Regions from separate parts of the Brevibacterium spongiae genome, predicted to be linked through region 1. Evidence: riboswitches for the same ligand, from Rfam matches in the RefSeq annotation. Region 1 holds a riboswitch; each other region holds the start of a gene.

What was found. Region 1 has a riboswitch for thiamine pyrophosphate ahead of thiO (glycine oxidase ThiO). Riboswitches for the same ligand answer to the same signal wherever they lie in the genome.
Region 2: it holds a riboswitch for thiamine pyrophosphate, as region 1 does, so the genes downstream of both, thiM (hydroxyethylthiazole kinase) here and thiO (glycine oxidase ThiO) in region 1, are expected to answer to the same signal.
Region 3: it holds a riboswitch for thiamine pyrophosphate, as region 1 does, so the genes downstream of both, thiC (phosphomethylpyrimidine synthase ThiC) here and thiO (glycine oxidase ThiO) in region 1, are expected to answer to the same signal.
Region 4: it holds a riboswitch for thiamine pyrophosphate, as region 1 does, so the genes downstream of both, L1F31_RS05440 (ECF transporter S component) here and thiO (glycine oxidase ThiO) in region 1, are expected to answer to the same signal.

What each region holds. Positions count from the first base shown of each region.
Region 1 covers NZ_CP093443.1:1,704,112-1,709,562, forward strand. Annotated here, with positions in the region: gene thiS (sulfur carrier protein ThiS) at 1-118, opposite strand, end outside; gene thiO (glycine oxidase ThiO) at 115-1,305, opposite strand; TPP riboswitch at 1,295-1,398, opposite strand; gene thiE (thiamine phosphate synthase) at 1,411-2,097, shown strand; gene L1F31_RS07685 (ketopantoate reductase family protein) at 2,094-3,047, shown strand; gene L1F31_RS07690 (DedA family protein) at 3,001-4,392, opposite strand; gene L1F31_RS07695 (sensor histidine kinase) at 4,545-5,451, shown strand, end outside.
Region 2 covers NZ_CP093443.1:3,067,604-3,073,054, forward strand. Annotated here, with positions in the region: gene thiD (bifunctional hydroxymethylpyrimidine kinase/phosphomethylpyrimidine kinase) at 1-49, opposite strand, end outside; gene thiE (thiamine phosphate synthase) at 46-792, opposite strand; gene thiM (hydroxyethylthiazole kinase) at 789-1,703, opposite strand; TPP riboswitch at 1,691-1,824, opposite strand; gene L1F31_RS13830 (DUF3800 domain-containing protein) at 2,088-2,981, shown strand; gene L1F31_RS13835 (winged helix-turn-helix transcriptional regulator) at 2,993-3,457, opposite strand; gene L1F31_RS13840 (SRPBCC family protein) at 3,572-4,081, shown strand; gene L1F31_RS13845 (sugar ABC transporter permease) at 4,143-5,354, opposite strand; gene L1F31_RS13850 (ATP-binding cassette domain-containing protein) at 5,351-5,451, opposite strand, start outside.
Region 3 covers NZ_CP093443.1:581,955-587,405, reverse strand. Annotated here, with positions in the region: gene L1F31_RS02640 (M13 family metallopeptidase) at 1-529, shown strand, start outside; gene L1F31_RS02635 (DUF1684 domain-containing protein) at 616-2,262, opposite strand; gene L1F31_RS02630 (M18 family aminopeptidase) at 2,396-3,700, shown strand; TPP riboswitch at 3,756-3,864, shown strand; gene thiC (phosphomethylpyrimidine synthase ThiC) at 3,860-5,451, shown strand, end outside.
Region 4 covers NZ_CP093443.1:1,229,485-1,234,935, reverse strand. Annotated here, with positions in the region: gene L1F31_RS05450 (universal stress protein) at 1-764, shown strand, start outside; gene L1F31_RS05445 (purple acid phosphatase family protein) at 789-2,648, opposite strand; TPP riboswitch at 2,772-2,879, shown strand; gene L1F31_RS05440 (ECF transporter S component) at 2,903-3,532, shown strand; gene L1F31_RS05435 (ABC transporter ATP-binding protein) at 3,532-5,079, shown strand; gene L1F31_RS05430 (energy-coupling factor transporter transmembrane component T family protein) at 5,072-5,451, shown strand, end outside.

The DNA.
Region 1 (5,451 bases):
GACGCCCGGTGACCTCGGCGACGAGCTCGAGCGCCGAGGTGGCGGCGGGCAGGGCGCGGGACTCGCCGTTGAGCACGATGGCCGGTGACTGAGCTGGTGCGGATGTTGTGCGAGTCATAACAGGCTCCTCTGGGAGTCGGTGGTGGGCAGCGGATCATCAGCAGGGTCATAGGTGGAGGCAGGCATCGTGGCGTCGGCAGAGAATCGCTGGAGGTCCACGGAGTCGAGGGCACCGTCGGGCAGCCAGTCCGAGCGAAGACCCAACGCGAGCTCGGCGCTGAGGCGTCCCCCGAGAGGGGCGAGAAGAATTCCGTGGCGGAAGTACCCGGTGCTCACGATGCAGCCGTCATCGACTCGGCCGATGAGCGGAAGATCATCGGGGGAGCCGGGGCGGGCGCGAGTGGTGACATCGGTGACCTCACAGTCGAGGACGCCAGGGACCAGCCGCTGACCGTCCTGGAGGAGCCGGTGCATCGCCCCGGCGGAGATGCCGGACCGGCCGTCCTCACGGGAACTGGCCCCGAGTACGATCTCACCGTCGGGACGGGGAACGAGATAGACGGGCCGACCGTTGACCAATCCACGGATGGTCGAGGTGAGGAGGGGGTCCAGTTCCGCCGGGGCACGGAGTCGCAGGACATCACCCCACACGTGCCGCAATGGCAGGACAGGTACGCCGGTGATGCCGTTCGCCTCGGTGCCGGCGGCGATGATGACCTGATCGGCCGACAGATGACTGCCGTCCTCGACCTCGACACCCACAGTGGCACCGCCGTCCCGGACGAGTCCTGTCACCCGTCGTCTCAGCAGACCGGAGGCGAAGGAAGTCAGCAGCGCCGAGGTGATCCGCCGGGGGTCGATGGAATGATCCCCGGGAATGCGGACGGCCCCGGCCACCGACGGTGACAGGGCCGGTTCCAGACTCCTGGCGCGCGAGCCGGTGAGCAGTTCGGTCGTGAAGCCGGCCTCGTCCTGGTTCTCTCGCAGCTCCCGCAGCGCCTGCAGATCGGCACGGTCCCCGGCACAGACGAGTGTGCCTGTGTCGGTGAGGCCGAGATCGGCACCGGTTGCGCTCGCCACCTCTGCAGCGAAATCCGGGTACAGCCGGGCCGAGGTCTGCATCAGCGGGTACAGGGGAGTCTGCCCCCACACCACTTCGGCAGCCGGAGCGATCATCCCTGCCGCAGCGTGGGTCGCCCCCTGGCCCGGGGTGGGATCGATGATGGTGACTTCGGCACTGAGGCGGCGCAGATGCCACGCGGTCGAGAGGCCGATGATTCCGGCCCCGACGACGATGACGTGCATGGATTCTCCCTCCGGCGGCATGATCCGCATCAGGTCTGACGGTCGGCTCCTACGCCCTCTCAGCCTCGTTGTGAGGCTCCCGCGAACTTCCTCTACTCTATGACCATGACCACAGATATGCCACCGCACACCGAGGTGCCCGGCACGCTCCGTGCCCAGCGGCACGACCGATTGGCCGCAGCCGACCTCTACCTGTGCACCGACGCCAGGAGCGCCCAGGGCGATCTTCCCGAGTTCCTCCACGCCGCCTACTCCGGGGGAGTCGACATCATCCAACTGCGCGACAAATCGTTGGAAGCCAGAGCCGAGATCGCCGTCCTCGAAGTGCTTCGCGACGTCGCCGCCGAGCACGGGAAACTGTTCTCCGTCAATGACCGTGCCGATATCGCACTGCTCACCGGCGCCGACGTCTTCCACGTCGGGCAGGGAGATCTCACCAGCGCCCAGGCCAGGGCCGTGCTCGGCCCCGAGGTCATCCTCGGCCGCTCCACCCATTCCCTGGACCAGGCGCTCGCCGCCGAGGCGGACCCGGAGATCGACTATTTCTGCGTCGGTCCCGTGTGGGAGACGCCGACGAAACCCGGCCGTCCCGCCGTGGGCACACAGCTGCTCACCGAGGTGGCCGCCTCGGCGGCGAACAAACCCTGGTTCGCCATCGGTGGGATCGCCGCCGGTGCCAGACTCGATGAGGTCCGAGACGCGGGCGCCTCCCGCGCCGTCGTCGTCCGTGCGATAGCCTCGGCCGAGGATCCCGGCGCAGCCGCACGGGCGTTGAAGGAGGAACTCGGATGACAGAGACCACGCACCCAACAGCTGAGGGAAACGGACTCACGATCCTCATCGCCGGGGCCGGCGCCACCGGCGGAGCCTTCGGCACCTACCTGCTCGAAGCCGGTCGGGACGTCACCTTCTTACTCCGTGAGGCCAAAGCGCAGCGGGTCCGCACCGACGGGCTGCGCTTCGTGTCTCCCGATGCCGACCGGACGAACACCGTCGACGTGATCACCGCGCCCGAACTGGAGGCGAACCCACGCACATTCGACCTCGTCATCGTCGCGGTCAAAGCGAACGGCTTGGATTCGGTGCTCGGCGATATCCGCCCCGCCATCGGACCGAAGACGACGATCATCCCATTCCTCAACGGCATGGCCCAGATCGACCTGCTGCAGGAGAGCTATCCGGGACAGGTGCTCGGCGGATTCGTCAAGATCGTCGGCACCATCAAAGGCGATGCGGTCCATCAGCTCACCGGACTGTCGGTGATGACGATCGGCGACCTCGACGGCCGAGAGGTTCCCGCGCCGATCGCCGCCGCACTCGACGTCCCCGGTTTCGGACTGCAGGTCATCGACGACATCACCGGCGGGCTGTGGGAGAAATGGGCGTTCATCGCCGCCGCCGGGGTCGTCACCTGCCTGTTCCGTGCCCCGGTGGGGGCGATCATGACCGCCGGTGGTCACGATCACGTGCTGCAGATCATCGCCGAAGTCGAAGCCGTGGCGGCAGCGGCAGGCCATCCGGTGTCCGAGAAGTCGCATGCCATGTCGGTGAAGATGCTCACCGAGGACGGTTCGGCGTTCACCTCGTCCCTCTACCGGGATGTCACCGCCGGGCTGCCCAGCGAAGCCGAGCACATCCTCGGCGATCTGTCGACGAAGGCCGCCGGGCTGGGAGTGCAGACTCCGCTGCTCGACCTCACACTCGTGCAGCTGCGTGCAGGAGCTGCCCAGAAGCAGCGCTGACTTCCGCCGCGCCCGTGCGCAGCATCGCCAGATAGGGTGCGCTCGGCTGGGTGTGTTCGATGTCGGCCGAACCGTGCGGGGCGGTGAACGTGACCACCGGAACGCCGTCAGCGACGTCGAGGACGAGAAGCGTTTCGTACCCGCCGGGCCCCACCGAATGCGAGGATCCCGCGGGCAGGTCGAAGACGAGGCGCTCCAGCGGTGAATCGGCGGCCGGCCGCCGATGCATCTCCTGGGCTGCGACATCGGCGAACTGTGCGGCGGTGATGAGGTAGGCCTTGGCCGGAGTGGGGCCGGGAATGTGATGGTCGTAGAACGCCATTCCTCCGCCCCACACCTTCGAGGCTCCGGCGAAGTAGATCGCGCCGGGCAGTTCGATTCCGGCTTCTGCGCGGGGCGGAGTGCCATCCCGCGCTCCCGGATAGGTGACATGCGCGCCGGGCGGTCGACCACCCTGCAGATAGCAGGCGAGCCGGTCGCGAGCCATGTTCGATCCGTAGCTGACATACCATACGTGCGTATTCGACATCGTCTCCATGATGCCACTTCGGCCCCGCGACGTGTCGACGCGGGGCCCGGCGTCGCGGAACTTGTCCGTCGGGAACTTGCCGGTCGGGGCCTTGCCGATTCGCGCCCCGGAGACCCAGGCCGTGCGGCGGAGGCGTCGGACGAATTCGGCCGCCCCGGTGATGAACAGTGCGATGCCGATGCCGACGGCCACTCCGAGCAGCGGCCGGTCGTCGAACACAGCGCCGCCGATCAGCCCGATCCCCGTCGAATAGAGTGCCCAGGCCAGGCTGCCGATCGCGTCCCAGAGAAGGAACCGACGCACGGGAAACCTGAGCATCCCCGAACCGATCGTCGTCAGCGTGCGACCCCCGGGAATGAAGCGACCGGCGACGAGGGCGGACGCGCCTCGCCGAGCGAAGGCGGAACAGGCGGAATCGACGACTCCCGAGGTGCGCTGCCGCAGCCGGCAGGCGACCTGTCGCAGCCACGAGGTTCGCAGTCGCGAAGGGCTGGTCTGTGACCGTCCCAGCCGCGAGGCGCGCTGACGTGACGGCCGTGTCCGTGACCGTCGCGTTCGTGACCGTGCCAGTCGCGACCGGGCGAATCGACCGACCCCGTGAGCGGCCAGATCACCGGCAAGCGCCCCGAGCACGGCCGCGAGCACGAGGCCGGCCGGATGGGGGATCCCGGAAGCGGAGAAGGCGGCGGCGCTGATGAGCAGCGTCTCCGAAGGCACGACGGGCACCAGAGAATCGAGGCTCGCGGCCACGGCGATGAGCAGGTAGACCCACGGGGAGGTGAGTACGGCGGTGAGCAGCTCGAGTGCGAGGTCCATGCTCATCCACGTTAGAGACCCGGTCGAGGTGCGAGAACGCGGTCGAGCGCATGATGTGAGCGGTCGGCCGGCAGGCGTGATGCGGAAAACCGGAACCAGAGACTGCGGGCGAACCCCTGTGGACCGGCGGTGCGCGTTGCTACGATCGATCCATGCCCTGGCCGAGTTCGCTGACCACCCGGATCCCACCCGAGACCCGGATGTTCGCCGCCCGGTGGGGCCGCTCCCTCCTCGCCGTCCTCTGGGGCGGTCTGCTCTTCCTGCCGCTCCTCGTGACATCCGTGCTCTCACCTGCCTCACCGTGGGCCGAGCGGGTGCGGAATTGGGAACTGTCCCGGCACTCCCGCGGCTTCGGCCTCGTCCTCTCGACCCCTCCGCACCAGCGCCGGTTTCTTCTCTGCAGCGGACTCGTCGCCGGGATCGCCATCGCACCGACTCTCAACCTCCTCGGCGGGTTCATCGTCGTCACCATCGGCTCCCTGATCCAGGGACTCTTCATCGGCGGAGCCATCGACATCGGCTTCGATATGTGGACGATCTCCCAGCCCACCCTCTTCGTCGGCGTCCTCTACGGCGCGGCCAACCTCATCGGTGCCGTCGTGATCGCCGAGGCGGCGAACTGGGCGCACGGCCGCATCGACGCGACATTCGCCGAGGTGACCCGTCCTCACGCTCTCAACACCCGGATCGGTGAGCTGCTGACGACCAGGCGCGGAGTCGTCCTGGCCATCGACGAGGAACGACGCCGCATCGAACGGGATCTGCACGACGGAGTGCAGCAGAACGTCGTGTCCCTGTCCGTGCTCCTCGCCCGAGCCCAGCGCGCCACGGATCCGGTCAAGGCTCGCAGGCTGCTCGACGATGCGCTCGTCCAGTCCCAGGACCTCATCGACGAAATGCGGGAAGTGGCGTGGCGGGTCTACCCGACAGCGTTGGACGACCATGGGCTCGGTCCCGTGCTCGTGAGGATCGCAGACCGCAGTCCCGTGCCGTTGACCGTGACCGAGGTGCCGGACCGCAGATTTCCCCTTGCCATCGAATCCGCGACCTATTTCCTCA
Region 2 (5,451 bases), 1.4 Mb from region 1:
ACGGGTCGGTGCCGGCGATGGTCAGAGCGATCGGCGGGCGAGTGGTCATGACTGACCGCCGGCAAACGCTGCGAGCAGTTCAGCGGCTGCGGCCTGCGGGTCGCCGGCCATGCAGATCGCCGAGACCACACAGATCCCGAGCAGTCCGCGCCCACGCAGGTCAGGGGCCCGATCGATGCTGATGCCGCCGATCGCGACGGCGGGGATGCCGGCTTTCGTGACCAGTTCGCCGAGGCGGTCCGGTCCGATTCCGTCCGGGGCGTCGGCCTTCGTCGTGGTGTCATAGACCGGCCCGATGCCGACGAGATCGACGACTCCCGAGTCGCGGGCGGCGTCGAATTCGTCGCTGCTGGCGGCCGAGAGACCGATGAGCGGTGCTTCGCCCAGGGCGGCGCGCACCTCGGCGACGGTGGTGTCGGTCTGGCCGACGTGGATGTGGATGTCCTCGCCTTCGTCGATGAGGCGACGGGCCACCTCGACGCGATCATTGAGGACGACGGGCACGGTGCGGTCGGTGCCGCGGGTGGCGGCGTCGACGGCGGCGATGACCTGACGTGTGAGTGAGTAGAATTCGCCGTCGTCGATGTCCTTGTCGCGAACCTGGACGATGCCCACTCCCCCTGCGACGGCGGCCTGCACGGTCTCGGCGACGGTGCGCCCGGCGGCCGCGCATTGGGCGGAGTCGGTGACGAGGTAGAGGCGGGTATCGATGCCTGCGAAGCGACTGTTTGCGCCTGCGACGCGGTCGGTCGCGTACGGGCTTTCGGCAGTGTGCGCGGACCCCGCGGTCATGCCTGCACGCCTTCGCTCGCGTCGAGTGCATCGATGCTGACCCGCGCTCCGGCCAGACGGTCGCCGTCGACGGCGTAGAGCGCGTCGAGGAAGTTCACGGAGTAGCTGCCCGGTCCCTTCGCCCCGTCGGCGGCGAGTTCCCCGGCGACCGCGAAGTGCGCGTGGGCGGCGACGACGGCTTCGAACCTCGCCGAGGCGGCTTGACTGTCCGCGGCCTGTTCCGGTGCGTGCACGGCTGAGGCATCAGCGTCGGGATCGGCGAGTCCGGTGCGGGCCGCGGCGAGGTAGGCGCTGGTGACGGCACCGAGGGAGCAACCGGTGCCGATGACCAGCGGCATGAGTTCGTATCCGCCGGAGACGCGGGCGACGTGGTCGGTGCCATCGATATGGGCGACGACGGCGTCGGTGGGACCGGAAACGGCAACGATCGCGCCGGTTTCCCGGGCCAGTTTCGCTGCGGCCGGCAGGACGGCGTCGACTTCGTCGGTGGAGTCGACTCCGCGACCGCCGAGGCCGACTCCGGCGAGTGCGGCGATCTCGGAGGCGTTGCCGCGGATGGCGGTCGGGTGATCGGCGGCGGCGCGGCGGATGCGGGAGGTGCGGAAGTCGACGGCTCCGACGCTCACTGGGTCGAGGACCCAGGGCTTGCCGGCGGCATTCGCAACGTCGATGGCGGCGTCGGCAGCAAGCAGCTGATGGTTCGAGGCGGTGCCGAAGTTGATGAGGATCCCGCTGGCGATGCCGGCGAACTGTCCTGCATCGGCTTCATGGTCGAGCATCGCCGGGGACGCGCCGACGGCCAGGAGCACGTTCGCGCTGAATTGCTGCACGACGGTGTTCGTGATGCATTGGATGAGCGGGTTGGACGCACGCAGTCGTGCGTTGGCAGAACGCAGGTCGAAGTCAACCATGACGATCCCTTCGCTAGTATGGCCCAGATCAGGTTCGATGGGTGTTCTCTCAGCCTCGGTGTCCTCCGCGCGCAGCGTCTCGGTGCGAACGGATCCTCATGAGGCACCCCATGTCAATGGCTCCGACTGTATCAGCACCACCGGACACGAGCGACTTCTTCGATGTCGAAAGAACAATGACGGATGAGGGGCACCAAAGATACTCACTCACCATGGTTGCCGTTGGTCCCCCATACCAGAACTATTGCGGGGAAATCTGTGCTGTGAGAATATTGAGGTGGTAGCGAGGAGGTCACCTCCTAGAGCGCCAAGTCGCAAGCCCACGTCTCAGACGTGGGTTTTTGCGTTGGGCCTCGTGTCAGAGACGCTGGGTAGAGTTCGACCATGTTGCTCGCCTATATCGATGAGATCGGTGAACCTGGCCCTTACGTTGCAAAAGACCACCCAAAGTTCAACACAAACCCGGTCTTCGGCTACGCAGGCTTCGTCATCCCCGAAAACTCGGCTCGAAGATTCGGGCAGATCTTCACTGCAGAGAAGCGACGTGTCTTTGCCAGCGAACTGCGGGGCATAGACAACCCGGGCCGCTGGGAGCGCAAGGGATCAGATATCTTCACTCCAGACGCTTGGCGAAGCTACGGTGAGCAGATCCGTGTCTTTCGCGGGCTGATCAACAGGCTCGCAGAACTGAGTGGACGAGTCTTCTTCTATGCCGAACAGAAGGAAGTCGGCACCAGGAAGCAAGTGCGGCTCTCCGATGAGCAACGCGAAGCTTCAGCTATGCGAGAGTCGGTCAATCGTCTCTGTCGTCACGCTGACAATTGCGGCGAAAATCTACTGATGCTGATGGACCAGATCAATGAGAAGCAACGGGCTGCAAGAGTAGCGACGATATACGCACACATATTCTCGCGTTCCCAAGAGTTTAGGGAAATGAATGCTGCCATTGAGCCGCCCATGCACATTGACAGCGCTCTCAGCTCCAATATTCAGTTTGCCGATTGGATTGCAGCCGCCGTCAGCCGAGCGATCGACTACCAACTCGAACGCGAGTCAAAGTACAGCTGGATACCTCAAGCCCTGAGCAATCACATGCACCATCGCATCACCTATGAATCCAAGCTTCGCCTTTGGCAGAGCTCGCTCAATGATCTCAACAACTTTGACATCTTTAAGTCCGAGCGCCCAGTCCAAGAGAAAACGGGCTCTGGAGGCATGAGTCCCGAGGACCTCGCGAAGCTCGAAAAGATCAAGCACGCGACGATGAAGAGAAGATAGTCATCCCACCCCTAGTCGGCCCGGTGCGCCCACTTCTCGTCCGGCATTCCGGGACCCTTCGACGCCGTGACCACCTCAGGGACGCGATCACAGGCGGTGCACTCGAGCCCCGAATGCACCTCGCCGTCGCAGTCGTCGTGGCGGTAGATGATCGGACGACCACCCGGCGCCTCCCACCGATCGCCCCAGTCGGTGAAGGCGACGAGCACTCCACGCAGGTCGCGCCCCTTGTCGGTGAGGTGGTATTCGGCTCCCCCGGAGGCCGATTCCCTGGTCATGATTCCCGAGGCGACGAGACTCTCGAGCCTGGTCGTCAGCACATTGGTCGCCACCCCCAGGCGCTTCTGGAAGTCTCCGAACCGCGTGACTCCCGCGAACAGTGCATTGCGGATGATGAGCAGACTCCATCTCTCGCCGACGATCTCCAGAGATCGCGCGATGGAGCACACTTCGTTGTCATATGTTCTGCCCAGCATGGAAACGATTCTACCCTTTTACTTGCATGATGAAAGTGGCCGTGAGACTATCGTGTCACCGACTTGCATGAAGCAAGTTGAAAGAATGGCAGACAACGGCAAAGGAGCCTCGCCATGTCCACGACCGAACCCACTGCTCGACCCGACACAACTCAACAGCCTGATTTCACCTTCACCTACGAGGTGCCGCAGTCACCGAACGAGGTCTTCGACGCGGTGACGAATGTGCGCGGATGGTGGTCTCAGCGCATCGACGGGGCGACCGACCGCCTCGGCGAGTTCGTCTATACGGTTCCGCAGATCCACACCACCCGCGCCGAGATCATCGAACTGATCCCCGGGGAACGCGTTGTCTGGAGAATCCTCGACAATCGGTTCGGAGCATCTCCCGACCAAGTCGACGAATGGGCGGGGACGACCGTGCGCTTCGACATCGCGCCGACCACCGCAGGGACTCGGCTGACCTTCACTCACGTGGGGCTCACCTCGGCGCTGGATTGCTATGACGGCTGCGCGGAGGGGTGGACGGTCAACGCCCACGACAGCCTGCACCGACTCATCACGACGGGGAAGGGAAACCCGATCACCCCTGAGGTCGAAGCCGATCTGCTCGCTGCCGGCTGACCGATTCCCACCTCACCTATCCTCGGCGGCCCCACCGCCACCTGGCTTGCCTCCGGCTGACCTACCCGCGCCCGACGTACCTCTGCCCGCGGCGGCTGAGTGCGTCGATGACCACAGCAGTGAGCAGCACGAGAGCCGTGATGATCTGCTGAGCATCAGAGTTGAAGCCGATGAGGTAGAGGCCATTGTTGATTGCGCCGACGACCAGCGCACCGAGCACGGCCGCCCACGCTGTTCCGCGACCGCCGAAGAGCGAGGTGCCGCCGATGACGGCCGCGGCGATCGCGTTGAGCAGGTCCTGGGTGCTCACCAGCGTCGATCCCGCGTTCGTCGTCACACCGGTCTTGATGAAGCCGAACAGCGCAGCGAGCACCCCGGCGGCCATGAATACGCTGATGCGCACCCAGGTCACCCGGATGCCGGCACGCCTGGCGGCTTCGACCTTGCCGCCGACCGCGTAGATCGACCGACCGTAGCGGGTCTTGCGCAGCACCAGGTCGATGACGATGGCGATGACCATCATAAGGAAGAACGGCATCGCCAGACCGAAGTCCTGGTTGACGAGGATGAGGAACCCGAACACGATCGCGGCCAAGAGCACGATGCGCACGATCACCGAGGTCCAGCTCGGCGATGACAGACCCTCACGGTGACGACGCAGCTTCGAGTAGATGATGCCGGCGCCGAAGCCGATGACCGCGATCGCTCCGAAGACATAGGCCCAGATGGCCGGGAAATAGTAGCTCGCGAAGTCGAAGGCGAACGTGTCCGACATCGACAGGTTCTTCTGCGTGCCCAAGGTCGTCAGCGTCAGGCCGGTGAAGGCGAGCAGGCCGGCCAAGGTGACGACGAAGGCGGGTATGCCGACGACGGCGAAGAACCAGCCCTGGATCGCACCGACGACGAGGCCGAGCAGCAGCATGATGACCAGCGCAATCAACGGAGGCACACCCTGCCGGACGACGAGCACACCGAGCAGCGAGGCGGCCAGGCCACCCAATTGCGCGAGCGAGAGGTCGATCTCACCGAGCAGCAGGATGAGGTTGATGCCCAGTGCCAGGATCGCGAGGAACGCGACCTGGGTGGAGAGGTTGACGAGGTTGGCAGGTGAGATGAAGTTGCTGTCAGCGGTCTGGAAGACGATGACGATGACGACGAGGGCGAGGATGACCGGGAACGACCCGAGCTGGCCCTCTTTGACGCGGCGGATGAACGTAGCGACGATGCCTTCGGAAGAGATCCGTTCGTCGGTGATGAAGGAATTGCGAGTCATCGGCGTTCACCCCTTCGTGCCGCGCGCTTCGTCACGACGTTGTCGCTGGCTCCGGTGATCGCGGCGACGAGCACATCGGTGCGTTCGTCGCCGGGGA
Region 3 (5,451 bases), 1.1 Mb from region 1:
TGCGGTCATCGGCCACGAGATCGGGCACGGCTTCGACGATCAGGGTTCACGTTATGACGGCGACGGCAACCTCGTCGACTGGTGGACGTCGGCCGATCGTGAGCGCTTCGAGGAGCGCACGAACGCGCTCATCGCCCAGTACGAGGAGCTGGTCCCGGCCGGTCTCGAGGCATCGCAGCATGTCAACGGGGCGCTGACGGTCGGTGAGAACATCGGTGACCTCGGCGGCCTGTCGATCGGGTGGAAGGCGCTCGAACTCGAACTCGGTGAGCGGGCGGGCACTCCCGGAGTGCCAGTGGCCCCGAGCCCGGAGCAGGCGAAGTCGTTCTTCGAGGCGTGGGCGAAGGCGTGGCGGTCGAAGATGCGCACCGAGGAGCGTGTGCGTCGCCTGTCGATCGACCCGCATTCGCCGGAGGAGTTCCGCTGCAACCAGGTCGTGAAGAACATGACCGCCTTCCACGACACCTATGGCGTGGACGAGACCGACGGCATGTACCTCGCCCCGGAATCACGAGTCACCATCTGGTGATTGCTACCTGACGGGCCCCCAGCACCCTGGCGCCAGGGTGTTGGGGGCCCGTCAGGTAGTTCTGGGGGTGCGGGAGCCGCTGGGACTCAGCGGTGGCGGCGGATGAGGGAGACCATCCGGTAGTCGAACTCCTGCCAGCTGCTGATCGGCTTGTCGGCCTCCAGTGACGCCTGGAAGTCCTCGACTTCGGTGCGCTCGGATTCGAGCGGAATGTCGAAGGGCATCTCCACATACAGCAGCCCGCTGGCGTCGGTGTGGACGATGTCGAAACCGGCCTTCTGCGGTTCGAGTTCGTTGTTCATCACGATGAGCAGTCGGTCCTCGGGCGCCGCGTACTCGACGTCGATGCCGTCGGCATAGCCCTGCTGCGAACGCAGCTCCCGCTGCGCCTGGATGACGAACGCCGAGTAGGCGCCGATTCCGATGACCGGGATGCGTGAGGTCAGCGCCTCGGTGGCGACGTCGATGAGCCGCGACCGGGCCTTGCGACCGAGGGGGCTGAGGTCTCCGCCGGACATCGCGACCCCGTCGAATCCGACGAGAGAGACCCGCGCGTCATCGTGATTCGGGTTGAGGATCGTGATGTCGAGACCGAATCGGGAGTACCAGGGACGAGTCACCTCGGCGCTCTCGTCGTCCCACCACACGTAGAACAGGAACGGCACGTTGATGCCGGCTTCCGAGTAGAAGAACGGGGGACGTCGCTCACCTGCGGTGACGTCGAAGGGCACGACGTTTCCCTCGATGGGTGCAGGGCAGGTGGCGAACGAGGTGAACGCGAAGGGGTAGTTGACCGCACGGTTGAAGTCGATGACGAGCGAACCGTCCTGGTTCGGCACCCCGAGGTCGATCGTCCGCCATGCCGCGGTGGTCGATCCGTTCGTCCCGTCGTGGAAGTCCAGCTGCAGTCCCGTGACCGGGCACCCGGTGGCCAGCAGGCTGACCTCGCCGTGCTGCGTTTCGAAGGTGACGGTCCCGGCGGCCTGGGTCTGCAGCTGCAGGTCCTCCTGCGCGGTCTCGATCGTATAGGTCGGGAACGGGTCGAATCGGGTGAAGTGGGCGAGGAAGACGAAGTCCGGATCCGGGTCGAAGACCGGAACCTCGAAGAACTTGCCGAGCAGCGGCGACTTCGAATTGCGCACACGCACACCGAGGCGGCCGCCCCGGTCGATGAGCTCGTAGAGGACGTTGCCCACGGTGAACCAGTTCAGCGATCCCCCGGCGGGCAGTTTCGCGCTGAAGCCGTGGTCCTCGACTCTCACCTGCGGGCGTGGTGCCGGTCCATGGTGAGCATCGGTCGACACATCGCCGTCGCCGCCATCGTTCGCGGCCTGGCTCGTCACTGCCGGCAGAGTCGAGGTGTCGCTGGGCACCGATGGGCTGGTCGCGCGCGTCGCCTCGGCATTGCCCGTACCGGCACCGAATCCGGCACCGAATCCGGCACCGGATCCATTCCCGGCACCGTTCCCGTTCCCGGCCCCGTTCCCGCCTGCCGCGGCCGATCCGCCGCTGAGCAGGTCGAAGGTCTCTGCTGCGGGGCCTGCGTTGATTCCGGAGTCGAGGGAGACGGTGACCCACCCGTCCTCGACAGTGAAGGTTCCCGGGGCGTCGGACCACGTGGATTCGACGTCGAGCCAGTGGAGTCCGACGACGCTGAGCCATCCGAACGGTTTCGCCAGTGCCGAATTTCGTGAATCGCGCCAGGTGTTCCACTCCGTCACGAACTGATTCACGTCGAACACTCCTTGCCGTCGATGCTGCGGTTGCAGGGTCCCTGCCGCCGCTGTCGCCCCAGGCTCGGTGCAACCCGATGTCTGAGACCTCTTCCCTTGTCATCCAAACTACCGCAAAGGATAGGCTGGGGAAATGAATGAATCACTCCCGAGACCGGTTCCTGCCGCGCAGACCGCGGACGACCTCGGCGACTTCGTCAGCGCCTCCCCCAGCTCATACCACGCCGTGGCCACCGCCGCCCAGCGTCTGGAGAAGGCCGGTTTCTCCCGCCTCGATGAGGCGAGCGCGTGGGCGCTGACTCCCGGGACGGGCAATTTCGTCATCCGTGACGGTGCGATCATCGCGTGGATCAATCCCACCACCGCCGAGGCGGCTCCCGGGTTCCGCGTGTTCGGTTCCCACACCGATTCCCCGGCTTTCAAACTCAAACCCGGCCCTGAGTACACCGCGGAGGGGACGCGTCAGGTCGGTGTGGAGATCTACGGTGGTCCGCTGCTGAATTCGTGGCTGGACCGGGAGCTCGCCTTCGCCGGTCGGCTCAGTCTCGCCGACGGCCGGACCGTGCTCGCACAGACCGGGCCGATCGCCCGTATCCCGCAGCTGGCGATTCATCTCGACCGGCAGGTCAATGAGGGTCTGACCTTGGACAAGCAGCGTCACACGGCTCCGGTCATCGGCCTGGCCGAACTCGCCGAGGCAGACATCGTCGAACTGCTCGCCGCCTCCGCCGAGGTGGATCCCGAACAGGTGGCCGGCCACGACGTCTACACCGTTCCTACGCAGGCACCGTCACGGTTCGGTGCCTCCGAGGAGTTCTTCGCCTCGCCGAGGCTGGACAACCTCCTGTCCGTCCACGCCGGAGTCACCGCCTTGGCGAATCTCGACGCCGACGGTCTCGAGGGGATCCCGCTGTTCGCGGCCTTCGATCATGAGGAGATCGGATCGAACTCACGGTCCGGAGCGTGCGGGCCGTTCCTCGCCGATGTCACCGAACGCATCATCGCCTCCCTGCTGCCGAACTCGACGCGCAGCGACTATCTGGCCTCCTTGGCCGCCTCGGTGTGCGTGTCCTCCGATGCCGGGCACGCCGCGCACCCGAACTATCCGGAGCGTCACGACCCGCATGTGCGTCCACACCTCGGCGGCGGTCCGCTGCTCAAACTCAATGCTCAGCAGCGCTACGCCACGGATGCCGTGGGCACAGCAGTGTGGGCGCGAGCATGTGCGGCCGCCGGGGTCGAGTATCAGGACTTCGTGTCGAACAATGCGATGCCCTGCGGGTCGACGATCGGTCCGCTGACCGCCACCCGCCTGGGCATGACCACCGTCGACGTCGGACCGGCACTGTATTCGATGCACTCGGCCCGGGAGATGGTCGCGATCTCCGACGTCGTCGCCCTCGGCGCGGTCGCGAAGACGTTCCTCCAGGGCGACTGACCCGCGCCCCACCTCGGCGAGGTTGTCCCACGCGCTGACCTCGTGATACGAATTGCATGACCCCACGGGAGCCCTCTTCAAGGGCTGAGATCGGACTGAATCGTCCGAGACCGTAGAACCTGATCCGGTTGATACCGGCGTAGGAAGTGAGGACTGCAGATGACTGCATTCACCCCTGAAACACCTGTCCCTGCCACGACTGTGCCCACCGAGCGTGACCTCGGCCCGACCCCCGACGCGAACGAAGCGGCCGCCTCGGTGCGGGGATCCGAGGATCAGTCGGTGCGGAAACCCGAGGACTGGTTCACACTTGAGCAGTACCCGACGCATTCGCCGGACTGGGTCGAGGACGCGGAGCACCAGGTCCGCGTGCCGGTCACCCGCATCGAACTCGACGACACCGACGGCCGAGCGAACGACCCCGTCCACGTCTACCGCACCGTCGGCCCCGGCAGCGTCCCCGAGGAAGGCCTCCCAGCGCTGCGGTTCCCCTGGATCGACTCCCGCCTCGACACCGAAACGTATGCAGCCCGCGGCCACCGCATCGCCGACGACGGACGTGCGGCAGTGCGCAGAGGTGCGCCCTCGCAGCAGTGGAAGGGGCGCAAACCGGTTCCGCGACGAGCCAAGACCGGCCGCACGGTGACCCAGATGCACTACGCCCGGCAGGGCATCATCACCCCCGAGATGCGGTTCGTCGCCCTGCGCGAACAGTGCGATGTCGAACTCGTCCGCGCAGAACTCGCCGCCGGGCGCGCCATCATCCCGAACAACATCAACCACCCCGAATCCGAGCCGATGATCATCGGCAAGGCCTTCCTCGTGAAGATCAACGCGAACATCGGAAATTCCGCGGTCACCAGCTCCATCGCCGAGGAGGTCGACAAGCTGCGATGGGCCGCGAAGTGGGGCGCCGACACCCTCATGGACCTGTCGACCGGCAATGACATCCACACCACCCGGGAGTGGATCATCCGCAATTCGCCGATCCCCATCGGCACCGTCCCGATCTACCAGGCGCTGGAGAAGGTCGACGGTGACGCGAACGCGCTGACCTGGGAGATCTACCGCGACACCGTCATCGAGCAGTGCGAACAGGGTGTGGACTACATGACCGTCCACGCCGGTGTGCTGCTGCGCTACGTCCCCCTCACCGCCAACCGGGTCACCGGGATGGTCTCCCGCGGCGGGTCGATCATGGCCGGCTGGTGTCTGGCCCATCACGAGGAGAACTTCCTCTACACCCACTTCGATGAGCTCTGCGAGATCTTCGCCCGCTACGACGTCGCGTTCTCACTCGGCGACGGACTGCGACCGGGCTCCATCGCCGATGCCAACGATGCCGCCCAGTTCGCGGAACTCGACACTCTCGCCGAACTCACCGAACGCGCCTGGGCCCACGACGTCCAGGTGATGGTCGAAGGGCCCGGGCACATTCCGCTCCACCTCGTGCGGGAGAACGTCGAACGTCAGCAGGAGCTGTGCCACGGCGCACCCTTCTACACCTTGGGTCCGCTGGTCACGGACATCGCACCCGGCTACGACCACATCACCTCGGCGATCGGAGCGACCGAGATCGCCCGCTACGGCACGGCGATGCTCTGCTATGTCACCCCAAAGGAGCACCTCGGTCTGCCCGACCGCGACGACGTCAAGACCGGAGTGATCACGTACAAGATCGCCGCCCACGCCGCCGACGTCGCGAAGGGCCACCCCGGGGCGACGGCCCGCGATGATGCGCTGTCGAAGGC
Region 4 (5,451 bases), 470 kb from region 1:
CGTATCCGCTGCCGACGATGATCTATCCGAATATGGCCTCGATTCCCAATGAGCCCGAGGACACGAAAGCGGAGAAGGAAGCGGAGAAGACCCTCGCCGAGGCGGTCGAACTCCTCCGCGATCACCCCGGTGAGAAGAGCTTCCGCACAGCGCCGGGCGATGCCGCGGGCTCGCTCATCACGCTGAGTGCCGACGCCGAGGTGATCGTCCTCGGTGCGCGCGGGCGCGGCGGCTTCATGGGCCGCGTCCTCGGTTCGGTGTCCACCGCCGTGCCGGCCCACGCCCACTGTCCGACCATCGTCGTCCCGCATCATGCGACGAAGGCCGACGCCGACGGACCGGTCGTCGTGGCCGTCGACGGTTCGGATACCGGTCGGGTCGCCATGGTCACGGCGGCTGCCGAGGCCGCCGTGCGTGAGGCCCCTCTCGAAGTCGTGGCGGTGCTGCCGGCGGGGGAGGAATGGCTCTACTGGTATCCCGAGCTCGAACTGAGCTCCGAGGTCACAGGGCGGCGGCAGAAGCAGATCGCCACCGGTCTGGAGGGTGAGGTCGCGCAGCTGTCGGCGCAGTTCCCGGACCTCGAGGTCTCATCCTCGGTGCCGGTCGGCGAACCCACACATACGCTGGTCGAGATCAGCGCCCGGGCACAGCTGACGGTGATGGGCACGCGCGGGCGCGGGCGCATCAGGAGCGCACTGCTCGGCTCCGTCTCACGCGGCGTACTCAACCATGCCGAAGGCCCGGTGATGATCGTCCCGAGCTGACGGAATTCGCCCGATTCGGGACGGTCAGGCTCGTCCCGCACCTCGGCGTCGTCGTGCCGCTGCGACCAACACGGCGCCGAGGATGACCGCCACCGCACCGACGGCCACAGGCAGACCGAGGTCGCCGCCGGTGCGGGGCAGGTCGCCTCCCGCCTCGGCTCCGGCGTCGGCTTGAGCTCCGGTGCCCGCATCGGCCGAGGCGGAGTCTCCTTCGGCTCCGGCGTCGGCCTGACTCCCGGTTCCTTGTGCTCCGCTGGCATCTGCGCCATCGGCACCTGTGCCTGCGTCTGCGCCGTCCGCGCCGCCGGCATCTGCGCCTGCCCCGTCAGCGTCACCACCTGCCCCAGCGTCAGCATCCGTACCGTCGGCCTCGGCATCCGAGCCGCCAACTCCGCCGTCCGACCCGTCCGCGCTGGTATCGGCTTCCGCGTCCTCACCGGGCCCCGGTTCGCCTGATCCTGCGCGGGTGAGTTCCACATCGTCGACCTGTTCCGAGGCAGCCTGGCTCTCCGCTTGGCCCTCCGACTGTCCCCCGCCGCCTGCCGGCACTTCGTAGGTCGTGGCCTGCAGCGCGTCGTCACTGACTCGGACGCGGGTGAAGGCGGGAACGTCGTTGTAGACGCTCTTGCCTTCCCACTCGAGCCCGGGGACGTGGCTGTAGAACTTCGATCCCGTCGACGAGGTGAGAGTGAGATAGAGCGTCTGCCCCTCCGCCTTCTCCTGTTCACGTCCCGCATCTGCTCCGGGAATCGGCTTGCCTTCACCGTCCATGAGGAACGTGCGGTTGTAGATGTGGTCGTGCCCGGAGACCACGAGATCGATGTCGTTGCGGGCCGCGACCGGCGGAATCGCCTTCCGCAGCCGTTTCACATCGGCGTCGTCCCAGTGGGTGGCCGTCGAGTAGATCGAGTGGTGGAAGCCCAGCACCGTCCAGCGCGCCTGGTCACCGTGTTCGGCGACGACGTCGTCGATGAACTCTGCGTGGGCGTCCATATCCGAGCTGTTCGAGTTGATGTTGATGAACAGAACGTCGGATTCGGTGAACCAATAGTCCCCACCCGAAGTGAGGGGCCCACCGCCGCCATGGTCGGCGCTGACATTGGGCCGGTTGAAGTGCTGTTCGTATGCCTTGGACGATACGTCGTGATTGCCGATCGTCGTCGCCTGCGGCAGTGTGCGGGTCGGGTCCGGGGCCAGGTACTGCCCGTACTCGTCCTGACTGATGGCACTGTTGACCTGATCTCCGAGCGAGTAGAAGAAGTCCGGATTCTTCGCTGTGGCCACCGCCGAGGTGAGCGTGCGGTCCCACGCCGATGCGTCGTCGGGGGTTCCACCTCCCGCACCGATCTGCGGGTCACCGAAGACGAGGAATTCGTCGTCACCGCCGTCGTCTCCCGTCGTGAACCGTGCCACCTCGGTGAAGCCGTCCTCCTCGCTGCCGACTTGATAGGCGTATTCGGTGCCGGGTTCCAGGTCGGTCATCGTCGCATGGTTGAAGTGGCGGGAGAGATCGGCTCCGATCCCGGAATCTGTGGTCTCGGCTGTCTGCGCATCGTCGGGCAGCTCGTTGCCTGCGAGTTCGCTCGCCGGCGCCCACCGGACCTCTCCCCCGCCCGAACTCTCACTCATCCAGGAGACATTGCGTGCGGTCGAATCGGCTCCGACCTGCAGCACGGCATCGGTGATCGCCTCAGTACCGGTCTCCGTCCGCTGCTGCGGACCCGTCTCATCGCTGGTGCGCGGCTGCGACTCCGTCGGTCCGGGACTCGGCGTACCGGAGCCCAGGCCTTGAGCATCGGCGGGAAGCGGAGCGGCCACCAGCCCGGTGAGCAGAACACCGGCGGACAGGGCGGAGAACCGGCGTCGGAGGCGATGAGTCGTCATTCGCCCATTTCTACTCACCAGTAGTGAAGTAGTGTTCGAAGGCTGTCGACGTCCAGCGGAACGGGAAGTGAACCCTCGATGACCGAGGCGGAGCGGTCGCGGGTCTCCCCTGTTGTACAGTGGTGGCTACGACAGGGGAGCGCCGTCAGGGGCGCTGAGAGTGCAGACGAGCTGCAGACCCTCGAACCTGATGCGGTTAGCACCGCCGAAGGAAGTCGAGACTCTTCACCCCTCCTTGTGACTGAGGAGGCATCATGCCGAAAACCACCACGCCCGATTCCACGACGCCTGCCAAGCCGGTCCACACGCTGGCGCCCAAGACGAAATCGTGGCGGGTCGTCGACTATGTCACCACCGCAGTGCTCGGCATCGCCGTCGGGCTCGTCTTCTGGGTGCTGGCGCTGAGTTGGAAGGTCCTCGAGCTCGCGTTCCAGGCCTTCCCACCCTCGATCGGCCTCATCGCCGGGCTGTGGGTGCTGGCCGGGCCTCTGGCCGGTGCGATCATCCGCAAGCCCGGCGCCGCACTGCTGTGCGAGCTCATCGCCGCCATCGTCGAAGCGGTCCTCGGGTCTCATTTCGGGGCGACGGTGCTGCTGTCCGGATTCCTGCAGGGCCTCGGCGCCGAACTCGTCTTCGCGGCCTTCGGGTACAGGCGATTCACGCTGTGGGTCACGGCTCTGTCCGGGGTGCTGGCGGCGGCGTTCATGGCCGTGAGCGAGAACATCATGTACAACGCCGAATGGCAGTTCTCCTTCCAGGCCGCCTACGCGGTGTGCGCGATCATCTCCGGTCTCGTCATCTCCGGCATCGGCGCCTGGTTCGCCTACCGGGCGATCGCGAAGACCGGGGCGCTGAGTTCGTTCGCCTCCGGCCGTCTGCGCTGATGGCGCTGCCGATCACGGCGCGCGGGTATTCGTGGACGCATGCCGACCGTGACGCTCCGGCCGTCGGCCCCCTCGACCTCGACATCGCCGCCGGTGAGAAGGTGCTCGTCCTCGGGTCCTCCGGGGTGGGCAAGTCGACGCTGCTTCACGCGATCGCTGGCGTCCTCTCCGACGAATCCGGTGAGGCGACCGGTGAGCTCCTCATCGGCGGAGACGCCCCGGACCCTCGCCGAGGCGGCACCGGGCTGGTCCTCCAAGATCCCGATTCGCAGGTGATCTTCTCCCGCATCGGCGACGATGTCGCCTTCGGAATGGAGAACCTCGGCCTGCCTGCCGAGGTCATCGCGGCCCGGATTCCCGCCTCGCTGCGTGCGTTGGGACTCAACCTGCCGCAGGATCATCCGAGTGCCGCCCTGTCCGGTGGGCAGAAGCAGCGGTTGGCGCTGGCGGGCATCCATGCGATGGCACCGGAGGTCATCGTCCTCGACGAGCCGACGGCCAATATCGATCCTGGTTCTGCCGAGGATGTCCGTGATGCCGTGCTTGCTGTGCAGGCCGAGACCGCGGCGACGATGATCGTCGTCGAACACCGGGTCGGCCTGTGGCTCGACCACGTCGACCGAGTCATCGTGCTCGGTCGGGCGGGGATCGTCGCCCAAGGTTCACCGACGCAGGTCTTCCGTGACCCCGAGCTTCGTGAGACGCTCATCGACTGCGGAATCTGGATGCCGGAGAGTTCCCGCTTTCTCACCTCACCCCGGGGTGCCGCTCCTGATCCCGGACCCGAACCGGTGAGATCCTCTCCGCTGGCCACCGACGGTGGGCAGCGTTCGGAGGGCCGCCTCGGCGAGGTTCTGCTGCGGACGAATCAGCTGAGCGTGGCCCGCCCGCGGATGGCGATACCTGCGGCCACGGACCTTGATCTGAGCATTCGCGCCGGGCAGGCCCTCGGCCTCGTCGGCCCCAACGGGGCCGGGAAGTCGACGACGGCGCTGACGCTGGCCGGGCTCATCCCGGAATTCTCCGGACGGGTCCTCGCCGAGGATGTGCTGCGCGAGGGTGCGAAGCGGGCCCGACCGTACGCGTGGCCCTCGGCCCAGCTGGCCGCGCGCATCGGCATGGTCTTCCAGGAGCCTGCCCACCAGTTCCTCACGGCCAGCGTGACCTCCGAACTCGAACTGGGACCGCGCTTGGCCGGGTGGTCACAGCCGGAGGTCGAGTCCCGGGCGGCCGAGCTGCTCGAGTCCCTCGGTCTGACCGGGGTGGCCGAGGCACACCCGCAGAGTCTCTCCGGTGGGGAGAAGCGTCGCCTGTCGGTGGCGGCGATGCTCGCACCACGGCCGCGGGTGATCGTCGTCGACGAACCGACCTTCGGCCAAGACGCTCTGACCTGGGCAGGTCTGGTCGAAATGTTCCTCGACGTGCTCGCTCGGGGGTCTGCTGTCGTCGCCGTCAGCCATGATCAGGCGTTCCTCGCCGCGATCGGTGCCCGAACGATCGACCTCGGCCGACCGACCATGGTCAGGGCCGGTGATCGTGGTGAGTGAACAGCTCGAACGTCGACACCGGACCACCGCCGAGGCGGGAGTCGAGGATCCGGGTCAGCTCATTCCCGTTGTGCGCAGAACCGCCCTGGTCAGGTGCAATCCGCTGACGAAGATCGCCCTGGCACTCATCCTCATGGTGGGAGCGCTGCTGAGCATCGACCTCGCCTCGGCCGGGGTGGTGCTCGCCTTCTGCCTGCTGGCGCTGCCGGTCACGGGTCTCGATCTCGCAGCCGCTGCCAAGCGACTGTGGTTCCTGCCGGCCGGCGCGCTGGTGGCGGCGTGGGGAACGGCGCTGCTGGCGGAGAAGACGGGCTCGGTCGTCCTCGATGCCGGGCCCATCGTGTTCACCACCGGTTCCCTGGATGCGGCCGC